2 regions of the Lentzea sp. genome follow, and region 1 is predicted to be linked to the other one. Evidence: riboswitches for the same ligand, from Rfam matches in the RefSeq annotation. Region 1 holds a riboswitch; the other holds the start of a gene.
The links. A riboswitch is a leader RNA that binds a small molecule or an ion and turns the genes downstream of it on or off. The one in region 1 is predicted to bind S-adenosylmethionine.
Positions count from the first base shown of each region.

Region 2: another riboswitch for S-adenosylmethionine. It lies ahead of thrC (threonine synthase); the one in region 1 lies ahead of VF330_RS22995 (aminotransferase class V-fold PLP-dependent enzyme).

Region 1 is NZ_DASVFL010000208.1:73,513-80,734, reverse strand. Features, by position in the region: gene VF330_RS23020 (hypothetical protein) at 1-80, opposite strand, end outside; gene VF330_RS23015 (DoxX family protein) at 194-538, opposite strand; gene VF330_RS23010 (hypothetical protein) at 699-1,610, shown strand; gene VF330_RS23005 (M28 family metallopeptidase) at 1,690-2,622, opposite strand; gene VF330_RS23000 (potassium/proton antiporter) at 2,762-4,240, shown strand; SAM riboswitch class IV at 4,314-4,428, shown strand; gene VF330_RS22995 (aminotransferase class V-fold PLP-dependent enzyme) at 4,466-5,797, shown strand; gene lspA (signal peptidase II) at 5,806-6,570, shown strand; gene VF330_RS22985 (RluA family pseudouridine synthase) at 6,722-7,222, shown strand, end outside.
Region 2 is NZ_DASVFL010000314.1:28,527-35,748, reverse strand. Features, by position in the region: gene VF330_RS32925 (polysaccharide lyase 6 family protein) at 1-123, opposite strand, end outside; gene VF330_RS32920 (NUDIX hydrolase) at 167-601, opposite strand; gene VF330_RS32915 (SPFH domain-containing protein) at 675-1,604, shown strand; gene VF330_RS32910 (hypothetical protein) at 1,604-1,816, shown strand; gene rpsT (30S ribosomal protein S20) at 1,976-2,242, shown strand; gene holA (DNA polymerase III subunit delta) at 2,348-3,316, opposite strand; SAM riboswitch class I at 3,404-3,536, shown strand; gene thrC (threonine synthase) at 3,548-4,804, shown strand; gene VF330_RS32890 (DNA internalization-related competence protein ComEC/Rec2) at 4,785-7,222, opposite strand, start outside.

The DNA.
Region 1 (7,222 bases):
ACGAACGTCGACGGCTCGGCGGCGGAGGCGACTCCTGCGCCCAGAAGCGAAAATGCGCAGGCCAAAGCTATGACACGCATGTGGTTTCCCCCTGTCGGGATGATCCCTCGATCACCCCGAACGAAGTCTGGAGGAGCCCACGCCTGGACCGCCATGGTTAGTTCTACTCAGGTGAGCAGATGCGAGGCACGCGTCAGCGGTCCAGGAACAGCAGCAGGATCAGCAACGCGAGCAGGACCAGGTCCACGACGACGCCCACCGGCTTCGAGTCGTACCTCAACCGGGTGATCGTGGCGCCGACCATCAGCAGCCCCAGGCCGAGGGTGGCGGCGTGCGCGACCCACTCCCACGTGACCAGCCCGACGATCAGACCGGCGGCGCCCGCCCACTCCAGCGCGCCGATCGTCCGCCACAGGGCGGGGTTCATCCGGAAGTGGTCACGTGCTTCCAATGACGCCTTCGCGCCGAACAGCTTGCCCGCGCCCGTCGCGACGAACAGCAGGGCCAGCACGACCGACAACGCGATGGTCAACGTCATCGGGCGAGCATACGGTTCGCGCGCGTCCACACCCCGGATCCACGAGGGCTGTCGTCTTCGGACGGTGGCCCTTCGTCGTTCCGGCTCAAAAAACTGTCAGACCCCGCCGCTACGGTCTGCAGTGCAAGACCGAATCGGCATGAAGGGGAATGCGATGGTCATGACTGGGGGATGGCGCGTCCTCGCGGGCGCGCTGCTGCTTTCGGCTCTCGCGGTGGCGCCCGCGTCAGCAGAGGCCGTGCCCGCCTGCGGGTCCTGGGGGTTCGTCGAACTGCCGGTGCCGCAGGCGGTGCGGTCCGGGGGCGTGGTGTCCGGGGCGGGCTCGTACGCGGTGGGCAACGGGTCGTTCTGGTCCGCGGACGGCAGCACCGTGCTCGTGTGGAAGGACGGGCAGCTGGCCGACCAGTTGTCGTTCTCCCGCAACACGACCCGTGCGGTGGACGTGAACTCGTCCGGCGTGGTGGTGCTGTCGGCGTACACGTTCCCGGCGGCTTCCCGGTGGCAGGCGGGGGCGTACGAGGCGCTGCAGGGCTTACCCGGCGAGTACCGGGTGGAGGCGCTGGACGTGAACGAGCGTGGCGACGTGCTCGGCCGCTCCGACGGCAAGCCGGTGGTGTGGCCGGCGGGTTCCGCTGTGCCGCACCGGGTTCCGGGCGCGGACGCGTCCTTCGAACCGGTGGGCATCGCGGACGACGGCTCGGTGCTCGTGTCGTCATCCGGTGGCGCGCAGTGGGTTCGCCCTGCCGGGGTGGTGCCGCTCGGCGACGTGCGGGTGAGCGCGGTGCGCGGTTCGTACGCGGTCGGGGTCGCCGGCTCGGAGGTCGTGCGGTGGGACCTGGCCGGGGTGGCGAGCGAGCCGTTCGGGGGCGTGTCCGAGGCGGTGGCGGTGAACTCGCACGGCCACGTGCTGGCTCGTTCGGCCTGGGGTGACACGGCGGTGTTCGAGGAGCCCGGGCGCGGGGTTCCGGTGTCCGGCGGTGTGGCGTTCGCGTCCCTGACGGACGACGGCGACCTGTACGGGGCCGTGGGGACCAGCCCGGTGCTGTTCGAGTGCGCCGGGGGTGTGCGATGAGGCGGTGATGGCCTTCTAGGCGCCGGTGCCCGGCCTCGTCGAGCCGGAACTCGACGAGGCCGGGCAGGTGCCTAGCCGATCACGCCGCCGTCGCCCACAACGTGGAGGCGATCACATCCGCGTTGCGGTCGAGCGCCGTGGTGTTGATGTTGGACGAGGTGTCGCAGGAGGCGTGGTAGCAGCGGTCGAAGGCCTGGCCGGCCGTGCCGCCCCACTTCTGCGCCTGGGCCGAGGTCTTGGTGCCCTCGGCGCCGGTGAAGGTGCCGCCGACCGGGATGCCGGAGCGCGCGAAGGCCGCGTGGTCCGAGCGGCCGCCGACGCTGGTCAGCTCGGTCTGGACGTTGATCGCCGTGAAGCCCGCCTGCAGGCGCTGCTGGAGCTCCAGCGAGCCGGAGGGCTGGCCGGAGGCGCTGTAGACGAAGTAGCCGGGGTTCGGCGAGCCGGTCATGTCGAAGTTCAGGTACGCCTTGATCTTCGACTTGTCCGTCGTCGACAGGGAGTTCACGTAGAAGGTCGAGCCGACGAGGCCTCGCTCCTCCGCGCCCCACCAGCCGAACCGGACGTGCTTGGTGGGCTGGAACCCGGTGGCCTTCATCTGCAGGGCCACCTCCAGGATCGACGCGGAGCCCGAGCCGTTGTCGTTGATGCCCGGGCCCGCGGTGACGCTGTCGAGGTGACCGCCCAGCATCACGACGTTGTTCGCGTCGCCGCCGGGGTAGTCGGCGATCAGGTTGTAGCCGGTGGCGCCGCCGTTGGTGAACGATTGCACGCGCGTGGTGAAGCCGGCCGCGTCGAGCTTGCCCTTCACCCAGTTCACCGAGGCCAGGTACCCCGGGCGTCCGTGAGCGCGGTTGCCGCCGTTGGCGTTCGCGATCGACTGGAACTGGGTGAGGTGCGACTGGACGTTCGCGACCGAGATGTTCGGTGCTGCCAGGGCCGCCGGTGCGGCCGCGTGCGCTGTCGTGGTTCCGGCCACCGTCAAGGCGGCCGCCAGCGCGATCAGGATCCTCATGGTTCAACTCCGTGCAGGGTTGGGATTGAGCCACTGATCAACGTGCTCCACCGAGCACGCCCCTGCTAGGGGCGAACGGCTGGAGTTGTTAACGCGCCTGATTCGTCCAGATCGGTGGTGATCAACCAGAATGGTCCAGGTGGGTGACGTCACGGTCGTTCTGGGCATCGGCGCTGCCGTCCTGCTGGTCTCCGTGATCGCGGTGCGGGTGTCGACGCGCCTCGGCCTGCCCTCGTTGTTGCTGTACCTCGGGATCGGCGTCCTGCTCGGCGAGTCGGTCGTGGGCATCAAGTTCGACGACGCCGACCTCACGCAGTCGCTCGGCATCGCCGCGCTCGTGCTGATCCTGTCCGAGGGCGGGCTCACGACCCGTTGGCACGCCGTCAAGACGTCGCTGTGGCTGGGCGTGGCACTGTCCACAGTGGCCGTTGCGGTCAGTGTCGCCGTGACCGGCACGGCGCTGCACTTCCTGCTGGGCCTCGACTGGCGGATGGCGCTGCTGTGGGGCGCGGTGCTGTCGTCGACGGACGCGGCCGCGGTGTTCAGCGTCCTGCGGTCGTTGGGGGTCGGCGCGCGGCTCACCGGTGCGCTGGAGCTGGAGTCGGGTCTCAACGACGCTCCGGTGTACATCGCCGTCGTGCTGCTGGCCTCGTCCGACCAGATCTCCTGGACGGCGCCGCTGCTGGTGCTCTACGAACTGGGCGCGGGCGCGCTCATCGGTGTCGCGCTGGGCGTCGTCGGCGGTGCGGGGCTCAGACGCGCGGCGCTGCCGGCCACCGGTCTGTACCCGCTCGCCACCGTCGCGGTGTGCGTGATGGCCTACACCGCGGGCGATCTCGTGCACGCGTCCGGGTTCCTCGCCACCTACGTCGCCGCGCTCGTCCTCGGCAACGCCCGCCTGCCGCACCGCGCCGACACGCTCTCGTTCGCCGAAGGACTCGGCTGGCTCGCGCAGATCGGGCTGTTCGTGCTGCTCGGTCTCTACGCGTCACCGTTGCGGCTGCTGGACGTGCTGTTCCCCGCACTGGTCGCGGGCGTGGTGCTGACGTTCGTCGCACGGCCGCTGTCGGTGGTGCTGTCCTCGTTGCCGTTCAAGGTGCCCTGGCGGGAACAGGCGTTCCTCTCGTGGTCGGGGCTGCGGGGCGCGGTGCCGATCGTGTTCGCGCTGATCCCGTTGATCCAGGGGCTGGACGGCGCCCGTGAGCTGGTCGACGTGGTCTTCGTCCTGGTCATCGTGCTGACGGTGGTGCAGGGCACGACGTTGCCGTTCCTGGCCCGGCGTCTCGGGCTGGTGCGGGCGGGGGAGCCGCAGGAGGTCCAGGTCGACTCCTCGCCGTTGGACGAGCTGGGCGCGGAGCTGCTCCAGGTGCACATCCAGCGCGGGTCGAAGCTGCACGGCGTCTACATGTCCGAGCTGCGGCTGCCGACCGGCGCCACGGTGAGCCTCGTGGTGCGCGGCGGGAAGAGTTTCACGCCACAGCCGACGACCCGGCTGCAGACCGACGACCAGTTGCTCATCGTCACCACCGAGGAGGCGCGCGAGGGCGCTGAACGGCGCGTCCGCGCCGTCGACCGGGCCGGCCGCTACGCCCGGTGGAAGGGCGAGACCGGGGAATGATCGGTCTGCGAGCCTTCCCAGCATGTGAATCGGGTGTCGACGAGCGCGTCACCCTCCGCTAACGTCGTCGGCAGGTCATGAGAGCCAGCGTCAAGCCCAAGCTTGCTGGCCGGCAACCCTCCAACCGCGGTGGGGTGCCCTTGGTGAGGACCTGGTCCGGCGCGCGGGGCGCCGGTCAAGCGCGGGCCTTCGCAGAACGGGGCCCCTGGCCTCGGAGGCAGCTCGATGACGCTCGCGATCACCCCCAGCACCACCACGGCGGTTCCGGCTGTCGTCGGCGCCGACCTGCGGGTCCCGCTGGTCACCGGAGAGCGCGTCACCTACGCCAACCTCGACCACGCGGCGAGCGCGCCGTGCCTGCAGGAGGTGCGCGACGCCGTCGACGAGCTGCTGCCCTGGTACGCCAGCGTGCACCGCGGCGCCGGGTTCGCCTCGCAGGTCTCGACCCGCGTCTACGAGCAGGCCCGCGACCGCATCCGCAGGTTCGTCGGCGCGCACTCGTCCGACACCGTCGTCTTCACCCGCAACACCACGGACTCGCTGAACCTGCTGGCGCGCAGCGTCCCCCGCAACACCGCCGTCGTGCTGTTCGACAGCGAGCACCACGCGGCACTGCTGCCGTGGCGCGGACCGCACGTCCAGCGCATCCCTGCACCGTCTTCGTCCAGCGCCGCCGTCGTCGCGCTGGACCGGGCGTTGGCCGCCGCCCCGGTCGGTCCGCGACTCGTGATCGTCACCGGGGCGTCCAACGTCACGGGGGAGCTGTGGCCCGTCGCCGAGCTCGCGAAGGTCGCCCGCAGGCACGGCGCCCGCATCGCGCTCGACGCCGCGCAGCTCGCCCCGCACCGCCCGATCAACGCCCGTGAGCTCGACGTCGACTACATCGCGTTCTCCGGCCACAAGATCTACGCGCCGTTCGGCGCCGGTGTGCTCGTCGGCCGCGCCGACTGGCTGCAGCAGGCCCAGCCGTACCTGGTGGGCGGCGGCGCCACGTCGAGGGTGACCGACCACGGCGACCGGCTCGGCGTGGCCTGGTCCGCGGTGCCCGAGCGGCACGAGGCCGGCAGCCCGAACGTCGTCGGCGTGCACGCGCTGGCCGCGGCCTGCGAGATCCTGTCGCGGCACTGGGAGCAGACCGTCGCGCACGAGCAGGAGCTGCTGACGCGCCTGCGCGAGGGCCTGCGCACGGTCCCGGGCTTCCGCGAGCTCGCGATCCTGACCGACGCGGACAAGGTCGGCGTCGTGAGCTTCACGGTCTCCGGCTTCGACGCGGGCTTCCTCGCGGCGGCGCTCTCCGCCGAGTACGGCATCGGCGTGCGCGACGGCGCGTTCTGCGCGCACGTGATCGTGGGCCGTCTCGTCAAGAAGGTCGGTTCGCACGAGGAACGCGCCGTGCGCGCGTCGATCGGCCTCGGCACGACCGCCGAGCACGTCGACCGCTTGGTCGCCGCGCTGCGCACCCTCGTCACCGAGGGTCCGAAGTGGACGTACGTGCAGCAGGACGGCCGCTGGGTCGCCGAGGACGACGGCCGAACCCTTCCGCCGTTCCTCGCGTAGTCCTGTAAGTGGACAACGACGTGGTGACCGACGAGCCCGAGTCCGAGGAGAAGGCTTCAGCCGAGGTCGCTGAGAAACCCGCGGAGACGCAGGTCAGCGAGCCGCAGGAGCCCTCGTTCGAGGTCGTGGTGCCCGTGCGGGAGAAGAAGGCCGAGCCTCCCGCGGACAGCGGGGACGACGACGTCGAGGGGTTTTCGTTCACCGGGTCGCTGCCCGAGCCGAAGACGAAGTTCCTCGCGGTCCTCGCCGCCGGCGTGCTGGCGCTCGACGTGCTCACCAAGGTCGTGGCCGTGGCGTTCCTCGAGGACGCCGACCCGATCAAGATCTTCGGCGGCCTGCTCCACCTCACGTTCGTCCGCAACCCCGGCGCCGCCTTCGGGCTGGCCGAGGGCTGGACGTGGATCCTCGCGCTGATCGCGTTCGGCGTCGCCGGGTTCATCGTCTGGATCTCCCGCAACCTCCGCTCGCAGGGCTGGGCCGTCGGGCTGGGCCTGGTGCTGGGCGGTGCCGTCGGCAACCTGGCCGACCGCCTGTTCCGCGAACCGGGACCGATGCGCGGCCACGTCGTGGACTTCCTGTCCCTGTTCGACCCGTACGGCCGCGTGTGGCCGGTGTTCAACATCGCCGACATGGCGATCGTCGGCGGTGGCGCGACGATCATCGTCCTGGCGCTCATGCGGCACGACTACGACGGGACGATCTCCAAGGACGAGGACGTCCTGACGCCGGCGCCCGCACCGGCCGGCCAGGACGGGCTGCAGGAGCCGAAGTAGCCGCTCCTGGTAAATTCAGGGTTCTGCCCGTGTGGTTGCTGGTGACGAACGCCCAGCTCAGCGCCACGAGGTGAACCCAAGCCAGAAGAAGGTCGAGGCCCCCCGCGTGAGCGGTTACCGAACGCTGCCGATTCCCGACGGTCTGGACGGCATGCGCGTCGACGCTGGCCTCGCGAAGCTGCTCGGCCTGTCCCGCACCGCCGTCGCGGCCATCGCCGACTCCGACGACGTGCTGGTCGACGGCCGGGTCGTCGGCAAGTCCGACCGGCTCACGGCCGGGGCGATGCTCGAGATCACGCTGCCCGCGCCGCCGCAGCCGGTCACCGTCCAGGCGATCCCCGTCGAGGGTCTGAAGGTCATCCACGAGGACGACGACATCATCGTCGTCGACAAGCCCGTCGGGGTCGCCGTGCACCCGTCGCCGGGCTGGACCGGGCCGACCGTCGTGGGCGGGCTCGCCGCCGCCGGCCACCGCGTCGCCACGTCCGGCGCCGCCGAACGCCAGGGGGTCGTGCACCGGCTCGACGTCGGCACCACGGGCGTGATGGTCGTGGCGAAGTCCGAGTCCGCGTACTCCGCGCTGAAGCACGCCTTCAAGGAGCGGACCGTCGACAAGGTCTACCACGCGATCGTGCAGGGCCACCCGGACCCG
Region 2 (7,222 bases), on a different contig from region 1:
GGTGTCGAGGGCGGCTTGCAGGGAGGCCGTGCCCGAGACGCTGACGACAGCCGCGTGGGCGGGCACGACGACGAAGGACGACAGCAGGGCGGCCGCGGCGACAGCGGCCAGTGATCGGATCATTCGCCAACTCCGTTGGGTGCGAGCTGGCGGCGGTAGTCGCAAGCTACCGCAAGATCCCCGCCGGCGGGTTGTTCCGGTACAGGCCCAGGGCGGTGTCGACGGACGGCACGCGGTCGAGCGATGCGACGTCGGCGAGCGGGAACCACTGGGCGAAGTCGGTGCTGCCGCCCACCTCGTAGCGCAGCTCGCCTCCCACGATCCGCACCTCGTACATGACGCGAAGTGCGTGGTAGTCGCGGTCGGGCTCCTCGCGGAGCTCGGAGTCGATGCCGAGCAGCCGCAGCACCTCGACCTCGTGGCCGGTCTCCTCCTCGAACTCGCGGACGACGGCGTCGTAGGGGTGCTCGCCGTGCTCGAGACCGCCGCCGGGGAGGATCCAACGTTTGCCCTTCGGGCCGAGCCAGCGCGCCAGCAGGATCTCGCCCTCGTCGTTCAGGCACACCCCGTACGCGGCCACACGCTGCTTCTTCTCCCTCATGCGACTCAGCGTAACTTGCGATCACGGCGAAAAAAGTGATATCACTTAGCTACTACTTCGCTAGGGGGTCTGGATGAGCGCATCCATCGAAACGGCGGTCCACATGCCGGCACCCGCCGTCCGCGAGAAGCACGCGCGGGAGCTGACCGGTCTGCCGATGTTCTTCGTGGGGTTGGCGGTGTTCGCGGTGGGCGTGTGGACGATCATCACGGGGATCAGCACGGCGGTGGAGACCGAACAGCCACCGGTGGGGTCGCTGATCACCGGCGTCCTGCTGTTCCTGGCCGCGGCGGTGGTGATGAGGGGCCTGTTCACCGTCGCGCCCGGTGAGGCGCGGGTGCTGCAGTTCCTCGGCCGGTACGTCGGCACGGTCCGCACGGACGGCCTGCGCTGGACGAACCCGTTCACCACGCGGCAGAAGATCTCGACCAGGATCCGCAACCACGAGACGCAGACGCTGAAGGTCAACGACGCGGACGGCAACCCCATCGAAATCGCCGCCGTGGTCGTGTGGCAGGTGGAGGACACGGCGCGCGCACGGTTCGAGGTCGACGACTTCGTGCGGTTCGTCGGCATCCAGACGGAGACCGCGGTGCGGCACATCGCGACGAGCTACCCGTACGACAACCACGACGTGGCGGGTCTGTCGTTGCGGGAGAACGCGGACGAGATCACCGAGACGCTCGCGATCGAGATCTCGGCACGCGTGCAGTCCGCCGGCGTGAAGGTCATCGAGTCGCGGCTCACCCACCTCGCGTACGCGCCGGAGATCGCACACGCCATGCTTCAGCGGCAGCAGGCGGGCGCGGTCGTCGCGGCCCGCACGCGGATCGTGGAGGGAGCTGTCGGCATGGTCGAGCTCGCGCTGGAGCGGCTGGCCGACCACGACGTCGTGGAGCTCGACGAGGAGCGCAAGGCGGCGATGGTCTCGAACCTGCTGGTCGTGCTGTGCGGTGACCGTTCCACCCAGCCCGTGGTGAACGCCGGGTCGCTGTACACCTGATGGCTGATCGCAAGAGCGTTCTGCTCAGGCTCGACCCGGCCGTGCACGACGCGTTGAGCAGGTGGGCGAACGACGAGCTGCGCAGCACCAACGCGCAGATCGAGTTCCTGCTGCGGCGTGCGCTGGCCGAAGCGGGCCGGCTGCCCGGCGAGGCGAAGAAGATGCCCCGCCGCGGCCGCCCGCCGAGGAAACCGGACCCGGACGAGGGCTGAGAGACCGGGTTCGTGATGCGCTGAGCTGGCCTGATATTCTTCGTCGTCGTGAACGCGCGGCACTCCGCCGTGGAGGAGAGCCGGTCCAGGGCAAGCAGTACTGGCCGGTGCCGACGAAGCGCGTCACGAACCCGGTTTCGACAAGAAGGGTGATGTCGCATGGCGAACATCAAGTCCCAGCTCAAGCGGATCAAGACCAACGAGAAGGCGCGCCTGCGCAACAAGTCGGTCAAGTCGTCCCTCAAGACGGCCATCCGCAAGTTCCGCGAGGCTGCCGAGGCCGGTGACAAGGCGAAGGCCCTGGAGCTGCTGCAGGACGCGTCCCGCAAGCTCGACAAGGCCGCCACCAAGGGCGTCATCCACGCCAACCAGGCCGCCAACAAGAAGTCGGCGATGGCGCTGCGCGCGAACCAGCTCGAGGGCTGATTCCGCACGCTCACTCCGAGCTTCTGCGAAGGGGCCCGCTTCCTCCGGGAAGCGGGCCCCTTCCGCGTCCGGCCCACTGCCGCGCAACGGCGTCAGGCCGTGGCTTCAGCGGCGGCCGTGCGCCGCGACGATCTTGAGCACGGCGCGCTCCAGCGCGTAGTCGGCGTCGGCCGCCACGCCCTTCACGTCGGCGTTGAGGCCCGCGACCACCTGCATCGCCTCGGCCAGCCCCGACTGGTCCCAGTTGCGCGACTGGCCCTGCGCCTTCTTGATCTTCCACGGCGGCATGCCCAGCGGACCGGCCAGGCTGAACGGGTCGGCCCTGCCGACCGCGGACACGCGCGCGACCGTGCGCACGGCGTCGGCCAGCGCATCCGCGACGAGCACGTGCGGCACGCCGAGCTGCATGGCCCAGCGCAACGCCTCCATGGCGCCCGCCCGGTCGCCGACGACGGCCTTCTCCGCCACCGCGAAGCCGGTCACCTCGGCCTTGCCCTGGTGGTAGCGGCGGATCTCCTCGACGGTGACCTTGCCGTCGGTGTCCGACACCAGCTGCGAGGCCGCCGCGGCCAGCTCGCGCAGGTTCGTGCCCACGGCGTCGATGAGCGTGGCGACGGCCTCCGGGTCGATCTTGCCGCCTGCCCGCCGCACCTCGTTGCGCACGAACGCCTCGCGCTCGGCGGACTTCGTGACCTTCGGGCACTCGGTGACGCCGGCGCCCAGCTTCTTCAGCTGTCCCGGCAGGTCCTTGGCCGCCTTGCTGCGCCCGCCGCCCGTGTGCACGACGACGAGCGTGACTCCGTCCGCGGGCGCTTTGGCGTAGGAGAGCACCGTGTCGGCGACCTCCTTGCCGATGTCCTGCGCGTTCTGCAGGACGATCACGCGCCCCTCGGCGAACAGCGACGGGCTCACGAGCTCGGCCAGTTCGGGAGGCGTGAGATCAGTCACCGGGACACGGGTCAGGTCCGCGTTCGGGTCGACCTCGCGTGCGGCCTCGAGAGCCGCCCGAACAGCACGTTCGACCAGCAACTCCTCCTCGCCGACGACGAGGTGCAGTGACTCCGGTGCGCTCACGACGGGCATCCTCCCACGTCCCGGATCGTGGACGTTTGTGGCTGAGCAACGGACCGGTGCCGTAGCTTGGTGGGCACAACTGAACACCGCTCATCCAGAGGGGCAGAGGGACCGGCCCGTAGAAGCCCCGGCAACCGGCGTCAGCGCAGCAGTGCACCACTGCGCGCAGACGATCACGGTGCCAATTCCGACCCGTTCGCTTTCGCGGGAAAGATGAGGAGATACCTCGCGATGACTGCTGTCTCTGTGCCCACGAGCACCAAGTTCGACCTCGGCCCCGCCCGCGCACTGCTGTGCCGTGAGTGCGGGAATGAAACTCCTCTCGCTCCCGAGTACGCCTGTCTGGAGTGTTTCGGGCCGCTGGAAGTGGCCTACGACTTCGGGAAGGTCCGGCGCGAGGACATCGAAGCCGGCCCCCGGTCCATCTGGCGCTACCGCGGCCTGCTCCCCGTTCCGTCCACTGTGGAACAGCACCCCAACACCGATCCCGGCGGCACCCGCCTGGTCGAGGCGCACAACCTCGCCAAGGCACTGGGAGTCCGCAAGATCTGGGTGAAGGACGACACCGGCAACCCCACCCACTCGTTCAAGGACCGCGTCGTCGGCGTCGCCCTCGCCGCCGCCCGCGAGCTCGGCTTCAAGGTGCTGGCCTGCCCGTCCACCGGCAACCTGGCGAACGCCGTCGCGGCGGCCGCCGCCCGTGCGGGCTGGAAGTCGGTCGTGCTGGTTCCCTCCAACCTCGAACGCGCCAAGATCCTCATGAGCGCGGTGTACGAAGGCGACCTGATCGCCGTCGACGGCAACTACGACGACGTGAACCGCCTCGCCCAGGAGCTCGCCGCGGAGAACGAGGACTGGGCGTTCGTGAACGTCAACGTCCGCCCGTACTACGCGGAGGGCTCGAAGACGCTCGGCTACGAGGTCGCCGAGCAGCTCGGCTGGCGCCTGCCCGACCAGATCGTGGTGCCCATCGCGTCCGGCTCGCAGCTCACCAAGGTCGACAAGGCGTTCCGCGAGCTCGGCCAGCTCGACCTGGTCGAGGCCACGCCGTACAGGGTGTTCGGCGCGCAGGCCACCGGCTGCTCCCCGATCTCCGCCGCCTTCAAGGCGGGCCACGACGTCATCCGCCCGGTCCGCCCGGACACCATCGCCCGCTCGCTGGCGATCGGCGCCCCGGCCGACGGCCCGTACGTGCTCGACGCGGTCCGCCGCACCAACGGCGCCATCGAGGACGTGACCGACGAAGAGGTCGTCGAGGGCATCAAGCTCCTCGCCCGCACCGAGGGCATCTTCGCCGAGACCGCCGGCGGCGTGACCGTGGCGACGGCGAAGAAGCTCATCGAGTCGGGTCAGCTCGACCCGGACGCGGAGACCGTGCTGCTGATCACCGGTGACGGCCTCAAGACCCTCGACGCGCTCGGCGACACGATCGGCCCGCGCGCGACGGTCCCGCCGTCGGCCGAGGCCGTCATCGACGCGCTGCGGTAGTCACCTCCTCCCGGACGCGATCTCCTGTTCTCAGAAGGAGATCGCGTCCGTCTGGACCCACCCGGTGCGCGGGAACCGTTTCAGGTCCTCCATCACGTGCGGCCCGACCGGCCGCACCTCCGCGCGCCATGCCGCGATCCGTTGCGGCCACGGGGCTTCCGCCTTCAGCGCGTTGTAGTGGTAGTCGTGCCAGACGTGCGGCGCGATCCTCAGCTCGTCGTCGAACACGTACTCGGACACGAGGTCGTACGCCTCCTCCGGCGTCGTCGCCTTCGTGGGCGGCAGCACGTGCGTGGTGACCGCCTTGTGCGTGATGGCGCGTGTGCCGTCGTCGAGCGTTTCGCAGATGTAGTAACCGAAATCGGGCTTGAGCTCGTCGTGCGGCCACGGCGTGGCCGAGTAGTTCATCTGCCACAGCGCCCAGGGGAACCCCGGCGTGCCGCCGGAGATCGGGTAGCGCGCGTTGTGCAACCTGACCCAGACCATCTCTTCTCCTCCGTACGACTCGATTGCCCGGCAACACCGCCAGGTCTCCGTCCTTGTCCGTGCGCAACACCAGCGCACCTCCCGTCCGCAGCTCGTCGACCACGTGCGGACTCGGGTGCCCGTACCTGTTGCCCTCGCCGACGCTCACCAGCGCGACCCGCGGCCTCACGGCCCTCAGGAACGCGGGCAGCGAGTACCGCGAGCCGTGGTGCGGCACCTTGAGCACCTCGGCGGCGAGGTCCCGCTCCCCCAGCAACGCCGCCTGACCTGCCAGCTCGACGTCACCGGTGAGCAGCACCCGCCCGGCCCTCGTGTAAGCCTTGAGCACGAGCGAGTAGTCGTTCACCGTCGTGTTCGCGTCCTCGGCGACCGGCGGCCGCCGCGGTCCCAGCACCTCCAGCTCCAGTCCCGGCAGGGCGAACCGCTCCCCCGCCTTCGGTTCCACGACCCGCACTCCGTGAGCACGGGCCCGCGCACTGACCTCCCTCCACGCCCACTCGGGCTCCTTGAGCGGCCCGACCGCCACCGCACCCACCGCACGCCCGGTGAGCACCGCGTCGAGACCGCCGACGTGGTCCGCGTGCAGGTGCGTGAGCACGAGCAGCGGAATCCTCTTGATCCCCAACGTCTTCAGGCACCGGTCGACCGCGCCGGGATCAGGCCCGGTGTCGACGAGGACCGCTCTGTCGGCGTCGTCCGTGGCGAGGACGACCGCGTCGCCCTGCCCGACGTCGCAGCTGATGGCCTTCCAGCCCTCCGGTGGCCAGTCCGGTGCCACCACCTTCAGCGGCACCAGCACCACGAACCCGCCGACGAGCACCGCGACGACCAACGTCCGCGTCTTCTTGAACCGCAGCAACAACACCGTCACCGCCACGACCGCCGTCAACGCGACCGCGCCGGTCCAGCCCCTCGGCCAGCCGACCGCCGCACCGGGCACGGTCGCCGCCTGCCGCCCGACCTGGATCAGCCAGGTCACCGCGGGCCCGGCGACGTGGACGACCAGCTCGGCCGCCTCCGGCCAGAGCGGCGCGACGACCGCCGCCACCACGCCCAGCACCGTCGCCGGCGCGACCACCGGTCCGGCGACGAGGTTGGCGACCACCGACACCAGGCTCACCTGGCCGCTCAGCCCGGCCACCACCGGAGCGGTGGCGAGGCTCGCCGCCGTCGGGATGACGATCGCCTCGGCCAGCCCTCCCGGCACGCCGCGGTCCTTCAGCGCTCGCGCCCACCGGGGAGCGACCAGCACCAGTGCCGCCGTGGCGATCACCGACAACGCGAACCCGGGATCGCCGCCCAGCGCCGGGTCGACGAGCACCAGGACGAACACCGCCGTCGCGAGGCTCGGTACCGCGGACCGCTCCCGGCCCAGCACCAACGCCAGCAACGCGACCGCGCCCATGACCGCGGCCCTGAGCACGCTGGGCTCCGGACCGGCCAGGACCACGAACCCGACCAGCGCCACCATCGCGGCACCGGCTGCCTGGCGCGGACCGAGCCGGCGCAGGAGCAGGTAGACCGCCCCGCACACGATGGCCAGGTTCGCGCCGCTCACCGCGAGCAGGTGCGAAAGACCGGCCGTGCGGAACTCGTCGACTATGCGCGGCACCATGCGTTCGGTGTCGCCCACGACCAGTGCCGGGAGCAGTCCGGCTTCCTCGTCGTCCAGGACCGCACTGGCGTGCCGCAGGCCTGCCCGCAGTTCGCCCGCCCAGGTCTGCCAGACCGGTGCCGGTCGCGGGTCGAGCGGCGGACCGCGGACTCGCAGCAGCGCCGACGCCAGGTCACCGCCCCTGGGCGGGGCGAGCGTGCCCTTCACCGTCACTCGCTGACCTGGCAACAGATCGCGCCACCTGTCGGCGGGCGCCAGCAGCACCAGGTGGGCGCCGTCCGCGCTGGCGGTCAGGATCACGTGGTCGACACCGCCCT